One region of the Brevibacillus agri genome, then DNA from elsewhere that is predicted to be linked to it. Evidence: riboswitches for the same ligand, from Rfam matches in the RefSeq annotation. Region 1 holds a riboswitch; each other region holds the start of a gene.
What was found. Region 1 has a riboswitch for lysine ahead of BA6348_RS20445 (aspartate kinase). Riboswitches for the same ligand answer to the same signal wherever they lie in the genome.

Region 1 (5,914 bases):
CGCTTTCCAACGCAACGACACCCAAGGCATCAAGGACGACATGGAAAAAATGATGACCTGGTTTCCGATTTTGAAAGAACGGCTGCCCCAGTTGGGCGGTACGATGTCTGGCGGGCAGCAGCAAATGCTGGCGATTGCCAGAGCTTTGATGTCGCGCCCCAAGCTGCTGCTTTTGGACGAGCCGTCCATGGGACTGGCCCCGATTGTGGTGGCAGACATTTTCAAAGTCATCAAGCAGATTAATGCGGAAGGCACGACGGTGCTGATCGTCGAGCAAAACGTCAAGCAGGCACTGAAAATCGCCGATTACGGCTATGTGCTGGAAGCCGGCCAGATTGTTCTCGACGGGGCGGCTGACGCGCTGTTGAACGATGAGCGCGTCAAAGAAGCGTACTTGGGCGGACGCAAGCATTAAAAGCTGGCTGTCAGAGGAAAACTGTCGCTTTCAGATCGAAGCGGCAGTTTTTTTGCTGCCCGATCCGTGGTACTATGGGAGTAGAACGTATATTCTTATCAGAGGAAAACCATGGAAGGAAGCCAGATGCGGATGCCAACCAAACTGACGAGAGAGCAAACGGAATATCTCGTGTTGCAAGTGCAACGGTATTTTCACGCAGAACACGGCGAGGAGCTGGGCAACCTGGAGACGGAAGAGCTGATCGCCTTCTTTTCCAGAGAGCTCGGGCCGTTTTACTATAACCAGGGCGTACAGGACAGCCGCAAGCTGTTGCTGGAGCGGATGAACGCCCTGGAGGATGAGCTGTACGTCCTGGAACAGCCCGTCATGAAAAAACGCTAAAGCGAAAGCCGTTAAAAGGAAAAAGGAGGTGCAGCCATGAACCGTACCTTGAAAGACAAGCTGGCTGTGCTGCCAGAAAAGCCCGGCTGCTACCTGATGAAAAATGCAAACGGGGAAATTATATACGTCGGAAAAGCCAAGGTGCTGAAAAACCGCGTGCGCTCGTACTTCACCGGAAGCCATAACGGGAAGACGCAGCTTCTGGTCAGCGAGATCGCGGACTTTGAGTATATCGTGGTGTCGTCTGCGATCGAGGCGTTATTGCTGGAGTGCAACCTCATCAAAAAGCACGACCCGCGCTATAACGTCATGCTTCGCGACGACAAAACCTACCCATACATCAAAATTACGAACGAAGCGCAGCCGCGGCTGGAAATTACCCGCAAGGTGCTGAAAGACAAGGCGAAATACTTCGGGCCGTACCCGAATGCAGGCGACGCGTCCGAGGTGAAAAAGCTGCTCGACCGGCTCTATCCTTTGCGCAAATGCCGCAACATGCCCAAGCAGGTATGTTTGTACTACCATTTGGGCCAATGTCTCGCCCCCTGTGTGTACGAGGTTTCGGCTGAAGAAAACCAGCGACTGGTAGATGAGATCAGCCGCTTCCTCGACGGCGGACACGAGCAGATGAAGCAGCAGCTCACGGAAAAAATGCTCCAGGCCGCAGAGGCGATGGAGTTTGAGCGGGCCAAGGAGTTCCGCGATCAGATCAAGAGCATCGAAGCGGTGATGGAGAAGCAGAAAATTACGTTCACCGATACGGTTGACCGCGACATTATCGGCTTTGCCGTGGAAAAAGGCTGGATGTGCATTCAAATTTTTTACATGCGCCAGGGCAAGATGATCGAGCGGCAGACGACCTCCTTCCCTTACTACGGAAACGAGAGCGAGGACTTCATGTCGTACGTCACCCAGTTTTACTACGACAAGCAAAACGCGCTGCCCAAAGAAATTTTGCTGCCGGAGGAAAGCGAGCCGGAGCTGTTGAGTGAATGGCTGGGAGTCAAGGTGTTGACGCCCAAGCGCAGCAAAAAGCGCGAGCTGGTACAGATGGCTTGTGAAAACGCGCGGATCGCCCTGCAGGAAAAGTTCGCCCTGATGTCCAAGGACGACGCGCGGACCGTTCAGGCGGTGCACAACCTGGGGCATGTGCTGGGGATCGGCGTCCCGCACCGGATCGAGGCGTTCGACAACTCCAACATCCAAGGAACCGAGCCTGTGTCGGCGATGATTGTCTTTACGGACGGCCGTCCGGACAAAAAGGAATACCGCAAGTTCAAGATCAAGACAGTCGAAGGGCCGGACGATTACGGCTCCATGCGCGAGGTAATCCGCAGACGGTATTCGCGCTTGCTGAAGGAAAACCAGCCGCTGCCCGACCTGATCGTCATCGACGGGGGCAAAGGGCAGATCAGCGCCGCCATGGACGTGCTGGAAAACGAGCTGGGGCTGTACATCCCGGTCTGCGGCCTGGCCAAAGACGAAAAGCACAAAACCGCGCAGTTGATGTACGGCGATCCGCCGGAGCCGGTGAATCTGAAGCGGGACAGCTACGAGTTTTACTTGCTGCAGCGCATTCAGGACGAGGTGCACCGGTTTGCGATTACGTTTCACCGACAATCCCGGACGAAGACGATGCTCTCCTCCCAGCTCGACGAAATACCGGGCATCGGCGAAAAGCGGCGCAAGCTGTTGTTTACCCATTTTGGCTCGCTGAAAAAAATGCGCGAGGCGACGGTGGAGGATTTCCGGCAGTTGGGGATCGGCGACAAGCTGGCGAAGCAGATTATCGCCCATTTGCGCAAGCTGGAATCGTAACGTTTTTTTCAAAAAGCAATTGAACCGTTCGGATTCCCGTGATATAATGCGTTTCAAACAGAATAGTTAGCCTCACTTCCCTTATGAAGTGAGGTAGAGGCGCGAAAACCAAGAGTACCACCCTGAGATCGGGTATCTGTGAAGGGAGCGGGAAAGGGGAATTCGCCGAAGTGTGGAGGAAAACCCGTAGTTCTCCATGCTGGGTCTGCATTGAACAAGTGCAGAACTGTCATCTGGCTCTTAACCGGCGTCAGATGGAGTGCTATCTCACGGTGTGTCAATGTGAGCGGTGATAGGTGTTGTCCTGTCATGTGCTGCATTGTCCGCGTGTATTGGGAGGGAGGAACCGGTATGTCGAAACAGTAGGCAGCGGCAGGTACTTATTCCTTGTCGGTGCCTTTTTTATAAAGTGACAGGTAAAATTTTCCATAAACGAGTAAGCGAAAACAAGCTAATAAAACGAGAGAAAACGATACATTCTACAAACATTGGATATGAGAAAAGGGAGAGAAGCCGCATGGGGTTGATCGTGCAGAAATACGGAGGCACCTCTGTAGGGACTATTGAGCGAATTTTACGAGTTGCGGACCGAATTATCAGCTACAAAGAAGAAGGGCATGACCTGGTAGTCGTCGTGTCTGCGATGGGCAAATCTACCGACGTCCTGGTAGATATGGCCAAACAGATCAGCGCCTACCCTTCCGAGCGTGAAATGGATATGCTGCTGACCACGGGGGAGCAAGTATCGATCGCATTGCTCGCGATGGCCTTGCATTCCAAAGGCTACGATGCCATTTCTTTGACTGGCTGGCAGGCCGGAGTGACGACAGAAGCGATCCACGGCCGGGCGCGGATCAAGCAAATTGATCCACAGCGCATTCAGGCGGAGCTCGGTCGAGGCCGCGTCGTGATTGTGGCAGGGTTCCAAGGTCTTAGCGACGAAGGAGAAATTACAACGCTCGGCCGCGGTGGATCGGATACATCGGCGGTTACGCTGGCAGCCAGCCTGAATGCTGACAAATGCGAGATTTTTACAGACGTTTCTGGCGTTTACACGGCCGACCCGCGCATGGTGCCGGCAGCAAGCAAGCTGAATACGATCTCGTATGATGAAATGCTGGAGCTTGCCAATCTCGGCGCAGGCGTCCTGCATCCGCGTTCGGTGGAGGCTGCGAAAAAATACAAGGTACGGCTGGTGGTCCGCTCCAGCTTTACTGCCGAAGAGGGTACGTACGTTGAGGAGGTTGCCAACATGGAAACAGGAAGAGTAGTAAGTGGAGTCGCGCATGACGAAGATGTCGCCAAAGTTACGGTTGTCGGGATGCCTGCAAAGGTGGGGACTCTTTCCCGCCTGTTCAATACACTCGCAGACAACCAGGTGAACGTCGACATCATCATTCAAAGCTCCTACGATGCCGCTGTCACGAACATTTCGTTTACGGTCGCGGCAGATGACTTGAAAAAGGCGCTGGATACGCTGGAAAACAACAAAGCGGAGCTGGGCTTCGAAAAAGTCGACTTCGAGCAAAACTTGACCAAAGTGTCCATCGTCGGCTCCGGCATGGTGAACAATCCGGGGGTTGCCGCTGAGATGTTCCGCGTTTTGGCTGAAAAAGAAATTTCTATTAAAATGGTTTCGACGTCGGACATCAAAGTGTCCTGCGTTATTCCTGCTGGCCAAACCGAGCTTGCCGTTCGCAGCCTGCATACGGCATACGGACTTGATGTGGCGGAAACAGCAGTCGTGCACGGCTTATAAGAAGCAAATGCTCCCTCGCCCGCTGGCAGAGGGGGCATCTTTTTGAATGATTCGCGAGTGCGGGTTCCCGCTGCCTTTTGCAATGACAAAAGTATGGCAGTATCCCGCACGAAGGCGAACGGCTTGTTTATTTTTGCGTCCGCACCTTGATAAGAATGCGGGACGAGCTTTCGATCTCCAGTTGTGCGGACGTGTCCTTGCCCTTCCACTGCTCGATGCTGCCGGCGATGATTCCGGCTTCCAGTGACAAGGCGCGGCTGAGCCGCTCGGGCGTTTGGTAGTTGTAGATAGTGTGCGAGAGCTTGTAGACGATCGCGTCTGCCGTTTCTTCCACGAGATCGAGCTGTCCCAGCCCAAGGCGGATAAAAGGGAGAATCGGGCCCGTGGAAGACTGAACCGGAATTTTCCGGCCGATGTCTTTGCCCAGCCAGTACAATATCGGGCTTTCGCTGTCTCCCAATAAGGCGTTCGTCAATGTTTCGCGGAGCAGATGGTAGCCGAGATAAGGCATGTGCATGCGTTCGGCCACCGGAATCGTGTGGGGCGGCAACAGGGCTGCCAACTGATCGGTATCTTTCATCTCGCTTCCCTCCTGTCTGTACTAGATTATGAGAGGGAGGCTTGCTTCATGACCGATTAAGAGAAAAAATAGTGAAACTAAACAAAGTTATTCTATCAATGTATTTAGTCTACTGATTGTCTTGACGCTATGTGTCGACAAGAGTACAATTGGATTTGGTCAAAGTTTTGCCCAACTTTTTTTCGTATTTTGACACATTCCGACAAAGTTAGGCGTGGAGAGAGCTAACGGTTTTTTGGCATGTCTAATGGGTCAGGCAATGGGTTAGGATATGGGAGAAAGGTCCATAAAAGAGCGCTACATACACTGAAAGGGGGACCATTGTATGGCGAAAGGCCATAGCTTTCTCAGTCACAAGCTGCACTCACTTCTTGGTTTGTTTCCGATCGGGCTCTTCCTGCTGTTCCACTTGACAGCCAACTACCAGGCGACCCGTGGAGCCGAAGCTTTCAACCAGACGGTAGGTCTGATTGAAAACGTTCCACTTCTGCTTGTAGTTGAATTTGTCTTCATCTACATCCCGATCCTGTTTCACGCTGTTTACGGTCTCTACATCGCGTTCCAAGCGAAACAAAACGTAGGGAACTTCGGTTACTTCAGAAACCACATGTTTCTGTGGCAACGGGTAACAGGTATCATTACCCTCATTTTCATTGTTTGGCACGTATGGGAAACTCGCATTCAGAAGGCATTGGGTGCACATGTTGACTTCGACATGGTCGCAAACATTTTCAGCAGCCCAGCAATGATCGTATTCTACACAATCGGGATTATCAGCACGGTTTTCCACTTCTCCAACGGACTCTGGTCGTTCCTGGTTCACTGGGGAATTACGGTTGGACCACGTTCCCAACGAATTGCAACATACTTCACTATGGTCGTATTCGTAGTTGTAACCTTCATCGGATTGCGTGCGATGTCGGCTTTCATTCTGTAGGGATAGGGGGACTAAATCATG
Region 2 (5,914 bases), 1.9 Mb from region 1:
GTTGCTGCTCGGCACGTCGCTGAAAGTGCTGCAAGAAATGGCGCTATGCTACGGCTATCGCCCGGAGGACAAGCGGGAGCGGCTGTTCGTGGTCAAATGCCTGCAGTTCGCTTCTTCCGATATCGTCGGCAAAAAGGCGATACTGGCTGAGCTGTCGCGCTTTGACGAGCCTGCTGCGCAAAAAGACGTCATGGCACAATTGCAGGGCTGGCGGGAAGTCGTGGTGACGTACACGGAAAATTTTGGCTGGAAAAAGCTGTTTCAGATGGTGCCGATTGCAGGCATCCTGTTCGGGGCGTACTTGAATCGCTCAACCGTCCAGGATGTCGCCGAAGCGGGGCGAATGCTGTACCGCAAGCGGCGAATCCTGGAGCGATTGCGCGTGGAGCAAAACAAAGAGGAATGATTAGCTCCAGTCCTCTGCCGTGATCGCAAATAGGAGGTGATCTTCCCACACGCCGTTGATTTGCAAATAGCGCAAGGACAACCCTTCGTGGCGAAAGCCGTTTTTCTCCAACACGCGGATGGAGGGAGTATTGCGGGGCATGACAGCGGCCTGTACCCGGTGCAGCCCGGCTTCCTGGAAGGCGTACGTGAGCGCAAGCCGTACGGCCGCAGTGGTGTAGCCTTTGCCGTTGCAGGCTTCATCCATGAAGTAGCCGATGGTCGCGTTTTGCCAGGCGCCGCGCACGACGTTTGACAGAGCGACGCGGCCGATCATTTCGTCCGTGTCGCGCAAAAACACGCCAAAGGCGAAGGCGGTCCCTGCTGCAAAGTCTTGCTCCGCTTGCGCAATTTGCGACTCTTGACCGCTCAGCGTCAGGAAGGCGGCGGAGCGGAGCGGCTCGAACGGTTGCAGGAAGGCATGATTACGCAGCCGAAGCTTCAGAAGCTCGGCTGCGTCATTTGCTTGCAGTGGTCGCAAGTAGACCGTATGCGTATGTAACGTCATGATATCAATCCTCCTTCTTGAGAAAAGATGGATCGACATTTTATCATGACAGCGCTTGCTTGAAAAGGATTTTTTTGGACAACTTCTTTTCCGGCGCTAGTCTTAGCCGAGCAGCTCGGAGAAGGAAACGCCAAACTGTTTGCAAATCTCTACTTCTTTTGCGTTAGGAGACAGCTCGATTTTCAGACCTTCGAGTGGAGTTTCCGCTCCGCGCTCGCTCGCTTTTTTCAGCAAAATATCTACAGCAGCGCCCACATGCTCGTAAGCGGAGTCGCAGGAACCGAAAGCCGCGACTTTTTTGCCGCTCAAATCAATATCGTCCATCTCTTCGTAAAAGTCCAGGCACTCGTCTGGCAGATCGCCGTCGCCCCATGTATAGGCACCGAGCAAAATGGCATCGTAGTCTTCCAGTTCCTTGGCAGTGGCATCCATGACTTCTTTTATCTCCAGGTCTTTTCCGGTGGAACGAATCCCTTCGGCAATTGCTTCAGCAACTTCCTGCGTGTTTCCTGTCATGCTTGCGTACACCATCAAAATGCGGCTCATAAGAAGTAAACCCTCCAAATAAGATAATGAAAATCATTCTCACACAAATAAAATAATGAAAATGATTCTCGTTGTCAACAGTTATTTTTCTTTCCATAAAGCTGTTGCCACAAGTGATTGATTTTGGTAGAGTAAAATGAAATTATAATATTGGAAGTCTAAATAGAGGTGCGCCGAAGATGAGTACATCTTTTCGTAATCTGCCAGGGGGCGGGAAGAGAGGGAAAGGCTAAAGCGCCGAAGCTGTTGCTGTTCCCCTCGGATAGCAGCGGCTGGGGTGATTCGTGAACAATGAGCATCCTGTCACAAAAGGCAATCGCCTGTTTGTGGAGCGCTATTTACGATTTGCTTGGGCAGTATGGAAAGCAATGAGATAGCGAATGCACTCATTGCTTTTTTTAGTCAGGGGAGAGGTTCGCTCTCGTTGACAGGCACGCTTTTTATTAAAAGGAGGATGTACCAGTGAACATGATGGATGCCAATGAAATTATCGCGTTTATTCAAAAAAGCGAGAAGAAAACACCAGTGAAACTATACGTGAAAGGCAATCTGGAGGGCATTGACTTCGGTGCCAGCTCCAAGACGTTCATTACAGGCACGACTGGCGTTGTGTTTGGCGAATGGAAAGAAATCGAGCCGGTTCTGGCTGCGAACGCGGACAAAATCGAAGACTACGTAGTAGAAAGCGACCGCCGCAATTCGGCGATTCCGTTGCTCGACACAAAAGGAATCCAGGCGCGCATCGAGCCAGGCGCGATTATCCGCGACCAGGTGACGATCGGCAACAACGCAGTCATCATGATGGGCGCTACGATCAACATCGGTGCTGTGATTGGCGAAGGCACGATGATCGACATGAACGTCGTCGTCGGCGGCCGCGGAACGATCGGGAAAAACTGCCATATCGGCGCTGGTTCTGTCATCGCAGGCGTCATCGAGCCGCCTTCCGCGCAGCCAGTCGTAGTGGAAGATGACGTCGTAATCGGTGCCAACGCCGTGGTTCTGGAAGGCGTGCGCGTAGGAAAAGGCGCGGTTGTGGCAGCGGGCGCGGTCGTCATTGAAGACGTGCCGCCATACGTTGTGGTGGCTGGTACACCAGCGCGCGTGATTAAACAGATCGACGACAAAACTCGCTCCAAGACGGAGATCAAGCAGGAGCTACGTCAACTGTAGGGGAGAGAGCTCACATGGACTGGCGTACGCTTGATGAACAATACATCGTCTCTTCCTACAAACGCTTGCCGATCGCGATCGAAAAAGGGGAAGGCAACTACCTGTACGACACAGCGGGCAAAAAGTATTTGGATTTGTTTACGGGGCTGGCCGTCAATGTGCTCGGCCACTCCCATCCGCGGATCGTCCAGGCGCTGCGCGAACAGGGCGAGCGCTTCCTGCACATTTCCAACGTATTTTTGAACCAGCCGGCAATCCGGTTGGCCCAGCGGCTGGTGGAGCAGACGATCCCGGGAAAAGTGTTTTTCACAAATTCCGGTGCGGAAGCGACCGAAGCCGCGATCAAAATGATCCACAAATGGACGAAGGCAGAAGGGGCCGGGCGCGAAGGGATTGTCGTGCTCCGCAACAGCTTTCACGGCAGAACATTGGGCGCGGTGCGGCTGACCAGACAGGCCCATGTGTATCAGGATTTTCCGCAGCCGGACTTTCCGGTGTACGAGCTAGACCCTGAGGATGCGGACGGCTTGCGGGCGATTTGCCGCGACGCGAAGCCGGCCGCTGTCCTGATGGAGCCTGTGCTCGGCTCTGGAGGGGTCGTGCCGCTGTCGGAGCCGTTTTTGCGCGAAGTGGCGGCGATTTGCCAGGAGGAAGGCATGCTGTTTGCCATGGACGAAATCCAGACAGGCATGGGACGCACTGGTAAGCTGTTTGCCTACCAGCACGCAGGCGTGACGCCGGATTTGATCTTGTTTGCCAAAGGCGTAGGCGGAGGGCTTCCGCTCGGTGGCGTGATTGCCGGAACGAAGCTGATGAACCAGTTCAAGCCGGGCGACCACGGGACGACCTTTGCGCCGTCGCCGCTTTCGGCGGCTCTCGGCAACGTGGTGCTGGATGAGCTGCTCGATCCTGCTTTTGCGGCAAGCGTGGACGAAGTGATCGCGTACTTGTGGGCGGGCCTCGAATCGCTGCGCGCGCGTCTCCCGGAACAGTTGCAGGCGCTCCGCGGCAAAGGCATGATGGTCGGCATCCCGCTCAGCGCCGCACCGGAAGAGGTCAGCCGTTTGCAGCAGGCATTGCTTGATCGCGGCATTCTCGTGGACGTGACGCAAAAGACAATCGTGCGTCTGCTGCCGCCGCTCACCTTGACCAAAGAAGACGTCGACCTTTTCCTGGACAGCTTTGCAGCGGAACTCGCTGTGCGGCACGGGGCCAAAGGGGAGGCGTAAACGATGGCGACATCGCTGTTTACCCAGATTCGGCGCGACCTGCACCAAATTCCGGAGCCGGGCTTTGCCGAGGTGAAGACGCAAAAGTATTTGCTCGATTACTTGGAGCGTCTCCCGCAGGAGCGCATGCAGATCAAGACGTGGCGCACCGGGATTTTGGTCCGGATCGCGGGGACGAATCCTAAGCGCACGATCGCCTGGCGCACGGACATGGACGGCTTGCCGATTGCAGAAGAGACGTCGTATCCGTTTCGCTCGCTGCACGAAGGCTACATGCACGCGTGCGGACACGACATGCACATGGCTATCGCGCTCGGGCTTGTGACGCATTTTGTGGAGCAGCCGATTGCAGATGACCTGCTGTTCCTGTTTCAGCCCGCAGAAGAGGGCCCAGGCGGCGCTCAGCCGATGATGGAGAGCGAGGAGTTTGCTTCCTGGCGGCCGGATTGCATTTTTGCGCTGCACATCGCGCCGGAGTATCCCGTCGGCTACATTGCCACCAAGCCGGGCATTTTGTTTGCCAACACGTCCGAGCTGTACATTGATTTGGTCGGAAAAGGCGGGCACGCAGCTTTTCCGCACAAAGCAAACGACATGGTGGTCGCAGGCAGCCATCTCATCACACAGCTCCAGACGATTGTGGCGCGCAACGTCGATCCGCTCGATTCCGCTGTCGTGACCATCGGCAAGCTTGAGGGCGGCACCAAGCAAAACATCATTGCGGAAAAGGCGCGGCTGGAAGGGACGATTCGCACGTTCTCGACCGAGTCCATGGCGCTGGTCAAAGCGCGGATTGAAGCGCTTGTCAAAGGCATCGAGGCGGGCTTCGACTGTACGGCGTCCATCGACTACGGAGTAGGGTATTGCCAAGTGTACAACGAGGAAAAGCTGACGACGGCCTTTATGGACTGGGTGCGCGAGCAGGGCGAAGACGTGACGCTGATTGCCTGCAAGGAAGCGATGACCGGAGAAGATTTTGGCTACTTCCTGCAGGAGATTCCGGGCTTTTTGTTCTGGCTGGGCGTCCATACTCCGTACGGGCTGCACCATTCCAAAATCGAGCCGAGCGAGGACGCGATCGAAGTCGGGATCCGCTTGGTCTCCCGATATTTTACGTGGCTGTCGGAACAAAATTAGCGCGAGACAGGCAGCAAAAAAAGAGCGGCGAAGCTGGCCGCTCTTTTTTGTATGCGAAAAAAGGTTTGGTGAGAGATTGGGGATGTTTTTTGTCAAGAGTCCTGCGTATTTTCTTTTCGAGATTGTGTATAAGTCTTTCTTCCTGGATGTCCCGCGCCTGTGGATTCTGTGGATACTGTTGAAAAAACTTGTCTTCGGACCACAACTATTTGCTGTCTTCCACGTATAAAATAGGGAGAAGCAATTCCGGAAAATCAAGCGCTGCCGCGCACACATACAGGAGGATTATGACATGAAAAAAGCATGGTTATCGGCCTTGTTGGCGCTGACTGTAGCGGGAGTTGGGAGTACCGCCGCTTTGGGAGAAGGTGCGTTGCGCGTTTTTTTAGGCACGGAAACGATTTCAAGCGATATGCCTGCTTCCAAGGCCGATTCGGTTGAGGCCTTGGTCAACAAGCTTGGCGGGTTTGTTGATTACGATTCGCGCACGGGCAAGCTGCAGGTAGTCAAGCCTAACGTAAACATCATCGTCATTGAAGGAATTCAGCAGACGCGCAATAAAAATATCGTCTTCAGCAACCCGGTCAAAGGCTACAGCGACAAAAACGTACCGCGCACTTTCAACGTATTCGTTGAGGTAGACGAAGCGCCTGTCGCCAAAGACTTGCGGATGCAGCTCGTCCTGATTGGACCGGACGGCAAGGAAGTGAGCAAAGGCAAAGAGTGGAAGTACTCCACGCAAAATGCGAACAGCTTCTACTTCTCCGAGCCGTTTGTATCGACAAAGCTGGAGGCGTATGGAAATTACAAGGTCCAGGTGCAGATGAAGTCCGAGAAGTTTAATTCCTACGTAGTCGTAGGCGAAAACACGTTTACG
Region 3 (5,914 bases), 560 kb from region 1:
CTCTTTTGTCAACGAACAGATTCGCGTAGTCGTCCACCCTACGCATGCGCTGGCCGGGCGGCAGGAGGTGTCGCTGGCCGAACTGGCAAACGAGCGGTTTTTGCTGTTTCACGAAGATTTTTCCTTGCACAACCGGATCATTGACGAGTGCGTGCGCGTAGGCTTCCACCCGACGGTCATCTACAAAAGCTCGCAGTGGGATTTTCTCTCGGAAATGGTGGCGGCCAACGTCGGGATCACCCTGTTGCCGCAGACGATTTGCCGGGAGCTCGATCCGCGGCGCTTTCACAGCCTCGCGCTGGTCAATCCGACGATCAAATGGCATCTGGGGATGATCTGGCGCAAAAACGCCTATTTGTCGTACGCCACCCGCGAGTGGATTCGCTTTACAAAAGAAATGCTGCCTTCTATAGAAAGAAAGGCTTCATCGCGAGGATGAAGCCATTCTTTGCGCGGTCGGCCACAGCAGAACGACTGCAGGCTGACGACTGCTTCTTTGATTTATATAAAGGCAGCTTGGCCTTGAAAAGACGCCTGTCAAAGCTGGCGTAAAGCTTGGAAAAAGGAAGGAAAAATGAGATCGAATATTTCGTAACGCGAAATATTAAAGGCCAACCGATTGATTCAAGGTGCTGACAGCGATGTTGTATTGATAGAGAGAATCGGCTGCTTTTGTTTCAGAATCAAACAATTCAGCTTCTGTTTCGATCTGGTCGTTCAGAGATACTTTTTTGTTCGCATAATCGGTGAGTGTGGCGTGATAAGTTTTCCATGCTTCGTCTTTTGCGGCGGTGCTTTCATCCAGCGCTTTTTTTGCTGCGACCGCTTTTTCGTAGGCGTCGCTCACTTCCTGATCGACTTTTTGCTTGAGCTTTTGCAGCAGCAGCTCAGCTTTGCGCAATTCGTTGAGTGCGATTCTTCCTTTGTATGTGCTGATAGCGGCGTACTCGGAGGTGTAGTCCACTTTTACCTGGGCAAACGCTCTCTCTGCTTCCGCTTTCACCATGTCAGGGCGTTTTTGGTAGGCGAGAGCTTTGGTTTCTTCCAGCGTTGGCAGCGGGGTATAGGAGAGTTTGCTGGTTTCCAGCAGCCATTGTCTGTCCCTTTTTTCGTTCAGCAATTCATTGAGCTTGGTTAATGCTTGCTTGAAGCTGTTTTCCAGCTCGGACAGCTTTTCTTTCGCAGCGCTGTCCTGGGCCCAGGTTTGGCGTCTGATGCTGTTCTTTTGCAGCTTGATTTTTTCTTCGAGCGCCCGCGCTTCAAAGTACGCTTTTTGTACTTGCATTTGCAAGCTGATTTTCGAAGCGTTATAGGATGCCTCGTCTACGAGCAATGTTTTTTGCGCCTTGGCTGTTTCTTCGTATTTTTTCTTTGCTTCATCCAGAGTATTGATGTCATCTTTCTTGATGGCGGCCTTATCGCGCAGCGTCATGAGGGTTTCGTAGCGGGTGTTGTCATACGTCAGCCGCAGCAGTTCCAGATCAACGTCGTTTTTCAGTGCCTGCTCTACGGCATGGTCGAGGGACAAGGGAACGATTTGGGTCTGTTCCGCTGCTGCGACGAGAGGTTCTTCCGCCAGAGCGAGATGAGCATTGCCTGCCAACAGCGCGGCAACCAGCGTGGTGCTGTAAATGTGCTTGGACAACCTGGATTTCATTATGCTACCTCCTATAAAAAGTAAGAAAATATAATGATAACGATTATCATTATCAAATTTCATGAACAGTATATATTTCCATGCGTTATTCGTCAATACGAAATATGAAAATGTGATAGGAAATATAGTTTGCGCCAAAAAAAAGATTCCCTGCGACGAGGGAATCTTGTAGAGAGTTGTTGCAACGCTATTTTTATTTTTCGTCCATGCTGAGATCGACTTTGTTCAGTGGTACCAGCTTGCTTTTTTTCGTGTATTTGTAAACCAGCCAGACGATCAAAAACAGCGGCAGTCCGATGTAGGAGACGAAAACGCCGTTCCAGTCGATTTCTCCGCCGATGAACGCGGAGTAGTTTTGGCCGATGATGACGATGCAGCAAATGATGAAGGCGAAGATCGGGCCAAACGGGAACAGCTTCGCCCGGTACGGCAAATCGCGCAGATCGCGGCCTTGCGCCAAGTAAGCTTTGCGGAAGCGGTAATGGCTGACGGCGATTCCCAGCCAGGCGATGAACCCGGACATGCCGGAAGCGTTCAACAGCCACACGTACACTTCGCCATCGCCGAACAGCGAGGACAAAAACGCCAGGGCACCGATGGCCGCTGTCATGATGAGGGCATTGACGGGAACGCCATTGCGCGTCACTTTGGCAAACCATTTGGGCGCTTTGCCTTCCTTCGCCAGCGTCCACAGCATACGGGTGGATGCGTACATGCCCGAGTTCCCGGCTGACAGAACGGACGTGAGGATTACTGCGTTCATTACGGAGGCGGCAAAGGCAAAGCCTGCTTTTTCAAACACGATCGTAAACGGACTGATGGCAATATCCGTAATATCTCCGCTAATTAGATTCGGATTGTCGTACGGTACGAGCAGCCCGATAATCAGGATCGCGAAAATATAGAACAGCAAGATGCGCCAAAAAATCTGGCGAATCGCTTTCGGGATGTTGCGGGCAGGGTCTTCGCTCTCCCCGGCGGCCACACCGACCAGCTCAGTTCCCTGGAACGAGAACCCGGCAATCATGAACACACCGAGAAGGGCCATGAAGCCGCCGTTGAATGGCGCGTCGCCTTTGGTGAAGTTTTGGAAGCCGACTGCTTCGCCGCCCATGATGCCGAAAATCATCAGGACACCGATCACGATAAAGACGATGACCGTCATGACTTTAATCAAGGCAAACCAGTATTCGGATTCGCCGTAGCTTTTGACAGACAACAAATTCAGAGCAACCATCAGGCAGAGGAACAGGGTACTCCACAAAATGGCGGGAGTATCCGGGAACCAGTATTTCATAATCAGCGCCGCGGCAGATAGCTCGACGGCAATCGTAATCGCCCAGTTGTACCAGTAATTCCAGCCCAGCGCAAAGCCGAGGGACGGATCGACGAATTTGGTGGCGTACGTAGAAAACGAGCCGGATACAGGCATGAAGGCAGCCATTTCCCCCAGGCTGGTCATCAAAAAGTAAACCATGATGCTGATGGCGATGTAGGCGACCAAGGCTCCGCCCGGTCCGGCCTCGTGAATCGAGCCTCCACTTGCCAGGAACAGGCCCGTCCCGATGGAGCCGCCGATGGCGATCATCGTCAGATGGCGGGCTTTCAAACCACGTTGCAGTTGATTCTGTGACATATGCTGCTTGCACGACCTTTCTAAAAATTTGAGAAGGTCGGTCGGAAAAGAAAAAACCGCCAATAGCCAAAAAACGGCACAGGGCGGTATGATCCAATCCCCACCAAGCCTTCACTGAAGATAGCACACCACGTTTGCCCGGCAAGCAAACGTGACAGTTCTGTCCCTTTCGGGTACAGCCCCAGCCCATGCGCACAGAGATACGCCATGAGCTTCGGCGGCTTTTCCCTTTCCTGGAGTCATTGATTTCTTCTGAATCTCGTACAGGATGACATAAAAGCCGCGACCTCTACCCTCACCGTGAATGATGAGGATAACATGTATGAAATTGATTTATTTATCAACTATATAAGATTGACGGTTATTTATCAACGAAAAAAGTTGCGCTGCAAAATATTGGCATGGAGCGGTTTTGCTACAAAAAGGATCGGCGTGCAGGCCAGGAGCCTTGCAACTTGCGGATCTGCACGATTTGCCCTGTGTGAAAAGCGTCGTGCAAAATAATGCTCATCACGCTTTGCCCGGCAGGGATGCTCGGAAGCGGCTGGTCGAACGCTTCGTCTGACAGAGCGACGAGCTTTTCATGAATTTGGCGATGGACGGTTTCCATCCGCTGTACGGTGGCCTGCCAGGCTGCTTCGTCGTCGGGCGATCCCGAAGGCTGGAACGTGTCGTCGTTCGTCTCGGCGGTATTGATAAATTCCGTGCCGACGTGCATTCCCATTCGTGAACAAGCAGTTCCATCCGATTCATGTGGTTCCTCCTCGTCTGTCAAACAGATTGGTGAAACGTTATAATGGCAATAAGAAGCAGCTTGTAACCACCTAAATATTTTATGTTGGTTACGGATAGAGAATACCATACACAGGCTGAGCATACAAGAAGCAAAAGAAACGAAAAGCAGATGGGGGAAGAGTGGAGTGAACTGGCTGTGCATTGATTTTTTAAACAGTGATTGGCGCGATTGGCGCGGGTCTGGCCGCAGGGAAAATCGGCTGGCGAAGCAGGAATGGCTGGAGCAGCTTTTGCGGGAATACGCTTTGCACGCCCCATTGCCTATTGATGAGGCGAGTGCAGTGGCGCTGTTGCGTTTGCGCGAATATATGCGCAGTCTGCTGGAGCGGGTCGTGCGCGGGGAAGCGTTGCGGCAGGAGGAACTGGAGGAGCTGAATCAGACGCTCGCGAAGGCGCCTTTTCACGTTCGCGTCATCTCTGCGGGCAAGGAGAGCGGGTATGAGCAGGAGCTGGTCAGCGCCTCCAGCGGCTGGGAGCTGGTGATGGCCCGCATCGCGGCTTCCTTTGCCACGCTGCTGCTTCCTGAGCACGTGCAGCGCATCAAGATTTGCGACAACGAGGACTGCCGATGGGTGTTTTACGATGAAAGCCGCAATCGGGTACGCCGCTGGTGCGATGACAAAATGTGCGGCAATCTCATGAAGGTGCGCCGTTTTCGGGAGCGGCAAAAGGAGAAAAAGTAAGGAATCGGCCGTAAGCTTGCCGACGGAGAGATTCATCGGTTCCGAGGACGCAAACAGCGTGCCCAGGACGGATTCGGACAGCGCTGTTTTGGCCGAGACGCTAATTTTGCTGCCATTCAAAAAAAGCGCCCTGTCTTGCAATGGCAGTAAACATCTCATCCCGGCAAGGGTCGTACACAAAGGAAACGGCCGTCTGACCGTCGCGGACGAGGCAGAGAGAGACGGCCCACATCGGCATGCCTTGCAAAAAGTAGACGGCTCCGTCGATGGCATCGCAAATCCAGTACGGGGTCGAGTATTCCGGCTGTTTTTGCAGGGAGGCATCAAATTCTGCATCGGACCAGCGATACGCGGGAAAGCGCTCCGCCAAACCGTGCCGGAGCAGCTCTTCTGCTTGCGGATTTAAGGCGTGAAAACGTTCGTTCATCGCTTGCTTGCTCGTGCAGGCTGGCTCCTGCGCAAATTCGGCAAACAGCCTCTGGCCGACTTTTCGCAGCAAAGCTTCGCAGTACAACACATCGTCTTGCTTCATAACGGTTCCCCAACCTTTCTTGTTTGGATCGTGTCCTTCGGCGCATCGACAGCGCACGTTCCGCGTTCAAGAGCGGTCTGGCCCATTGGTTTGAAAGCTGTTCAGCCAAGGGCAAACGACACGATTTTTATTAGTGGTATGTAAAAGTACTACTAATAAAACGGGTTGCCGTCAATACATGTGCACGCTTTTTGACGGGAATGGGCAAATGGCGCACATGGAAAGGAAGATTGAGACATAATAAGAAGCAAGCAACAAGGGAACGGAAGCGAGGTGGCGGAATGAGTCGGAAACGGAAACGATGGTGGAGGGTGCTGGTCTTGCTGTTGCTCGCCGGAGCTTGTACAGCGATCTGGTATTTGCGGCCGTATCAGCCCGATCAGGCGGCAAAAGACGCGATGCAGGGAGGCGAAGGGATCACGGTGATCGACACGGGCGACTGGATTGCTTTTGAAGGTGGGGAAGCGCGTGAGCCTGGCTTGATTTTGTATCCGGGCGCTCTGGTCACGCCAGAGAGTTATGCGCCGCTCGCACGCACCCTGGCTGGTTCCGGCTATCGGGTATTCATCGCGCGGATGCCGCTGAATTTGGCGATCACCGACGTCGAGCGG

Region 2: it holds a riboswitch for lysine, as region 1 does, so the genes downstream of both, dapD (2,3,4,5-tetrahydropyridine-2,6-dicarboxylate N-acetyltransferase) here and BA6348_RS20445 (aspartate kinase) in region 1, are expected to answer to the same signal.
Region 3: it holds a riboswitch for lysine, as region 1 does, so the genes downstream of both, BA6348_RS23175 (amino acid permease) here and BA6348_RS20445 (aspartate kinase) in region 1, are expected to answer to the same signal.

The regions. Positions count from the first base shown of each region.
Region 1 is NZ_CP026363.1:4,173,624-4,179,537, reverse strand. Features, by position in the region: gene BA6348_RS20460 (ABC transporter ATP-binding protein) at 1-415, shown strand, start outside; gene BA6348_RS20455 (DUF2164 domain-containing protein) at 548-799, shown strand; gene uvrC (excinuclease ABC subunit UvrC) at 836-2,617, shown strand; lysine riboswitch at 2,704-2,890, shown strand; gene BA6348_RS20445 (aspartate kinase) at 3,135-4,376, shown strand; gene BA6348_RS20440 (DUF2507 domain-containing protein) at 4,504-4,956, opposite strand; gene BA6348_RS20435 (succinate dehydrogenase cytochrome b558 subunit) at 5,282-5,893, shown strand; gene sdhA (succinate dehydrogenase flavoprotein subunit) at 5,912-5,914, shown strand, end outside.
Region 2 is NZ_CP026363.1:2,310,609-2,316,522, forward strand. Features, by position in the region: gene BA6348_RS11590 (EcsC family protein) at 1-406, shown strand, start outside; gene BA6348_RS11595 (GNAT family N-acetyltransferase) at 407-952, opposite strand; gene BA6348_RS11600 (flavodoxin) at 1,055-1,498, opposite strand; lysine riboswitch at 1,654-1,843, shown strand; gene dapD (2,3,4,5-tetrahydropyridine-2,6-dicarboxylate N-acetyltransferase) at 1,961-2,671, shown strand; gene BA6348_RS11610 (aspartate aminotransferase family protein) at 2,686-3,900, shown strand; gene BA6348_RS11615 (N-acetyldiaminopimelate deacetylase) at 3,904-5,037, shown strand; gene BA6348_RS11620 (hypothetical protein) at 5,330-5,914, shown strand, end outside.
Region 3 is NZ_CP026363.1:4,734,153-4,740,066, reverse strand. Features, by position in the region: gene cidR (cidABC operon transcriptional activator CidR) at 1-439, shown strand, start outside; gene BA6348_RS23180 (TolC family protein) at 605-1,657, opposite strand; gene BA6348_RS23175 (amino acid permease) at 1,851-3,293, opposite strand; lysine riboswitch at 3,407-3,593, opposite strand; gene BA6348_RS23170 (hypothetical protein) at 3,709-4,017, opposite strand; gene BA6348_RS23165 (CGNR zinc finger domain-containing protein) at 4,214-4,771, shown strand; gene BA6348_RS23160 (inositol monophosphatase family protein) at 4,872-5,303, opposite strand; gene BA6348_RS23155 (alpha/beta fold hydrolase) at 5,585-5,914, shown strand, end outside.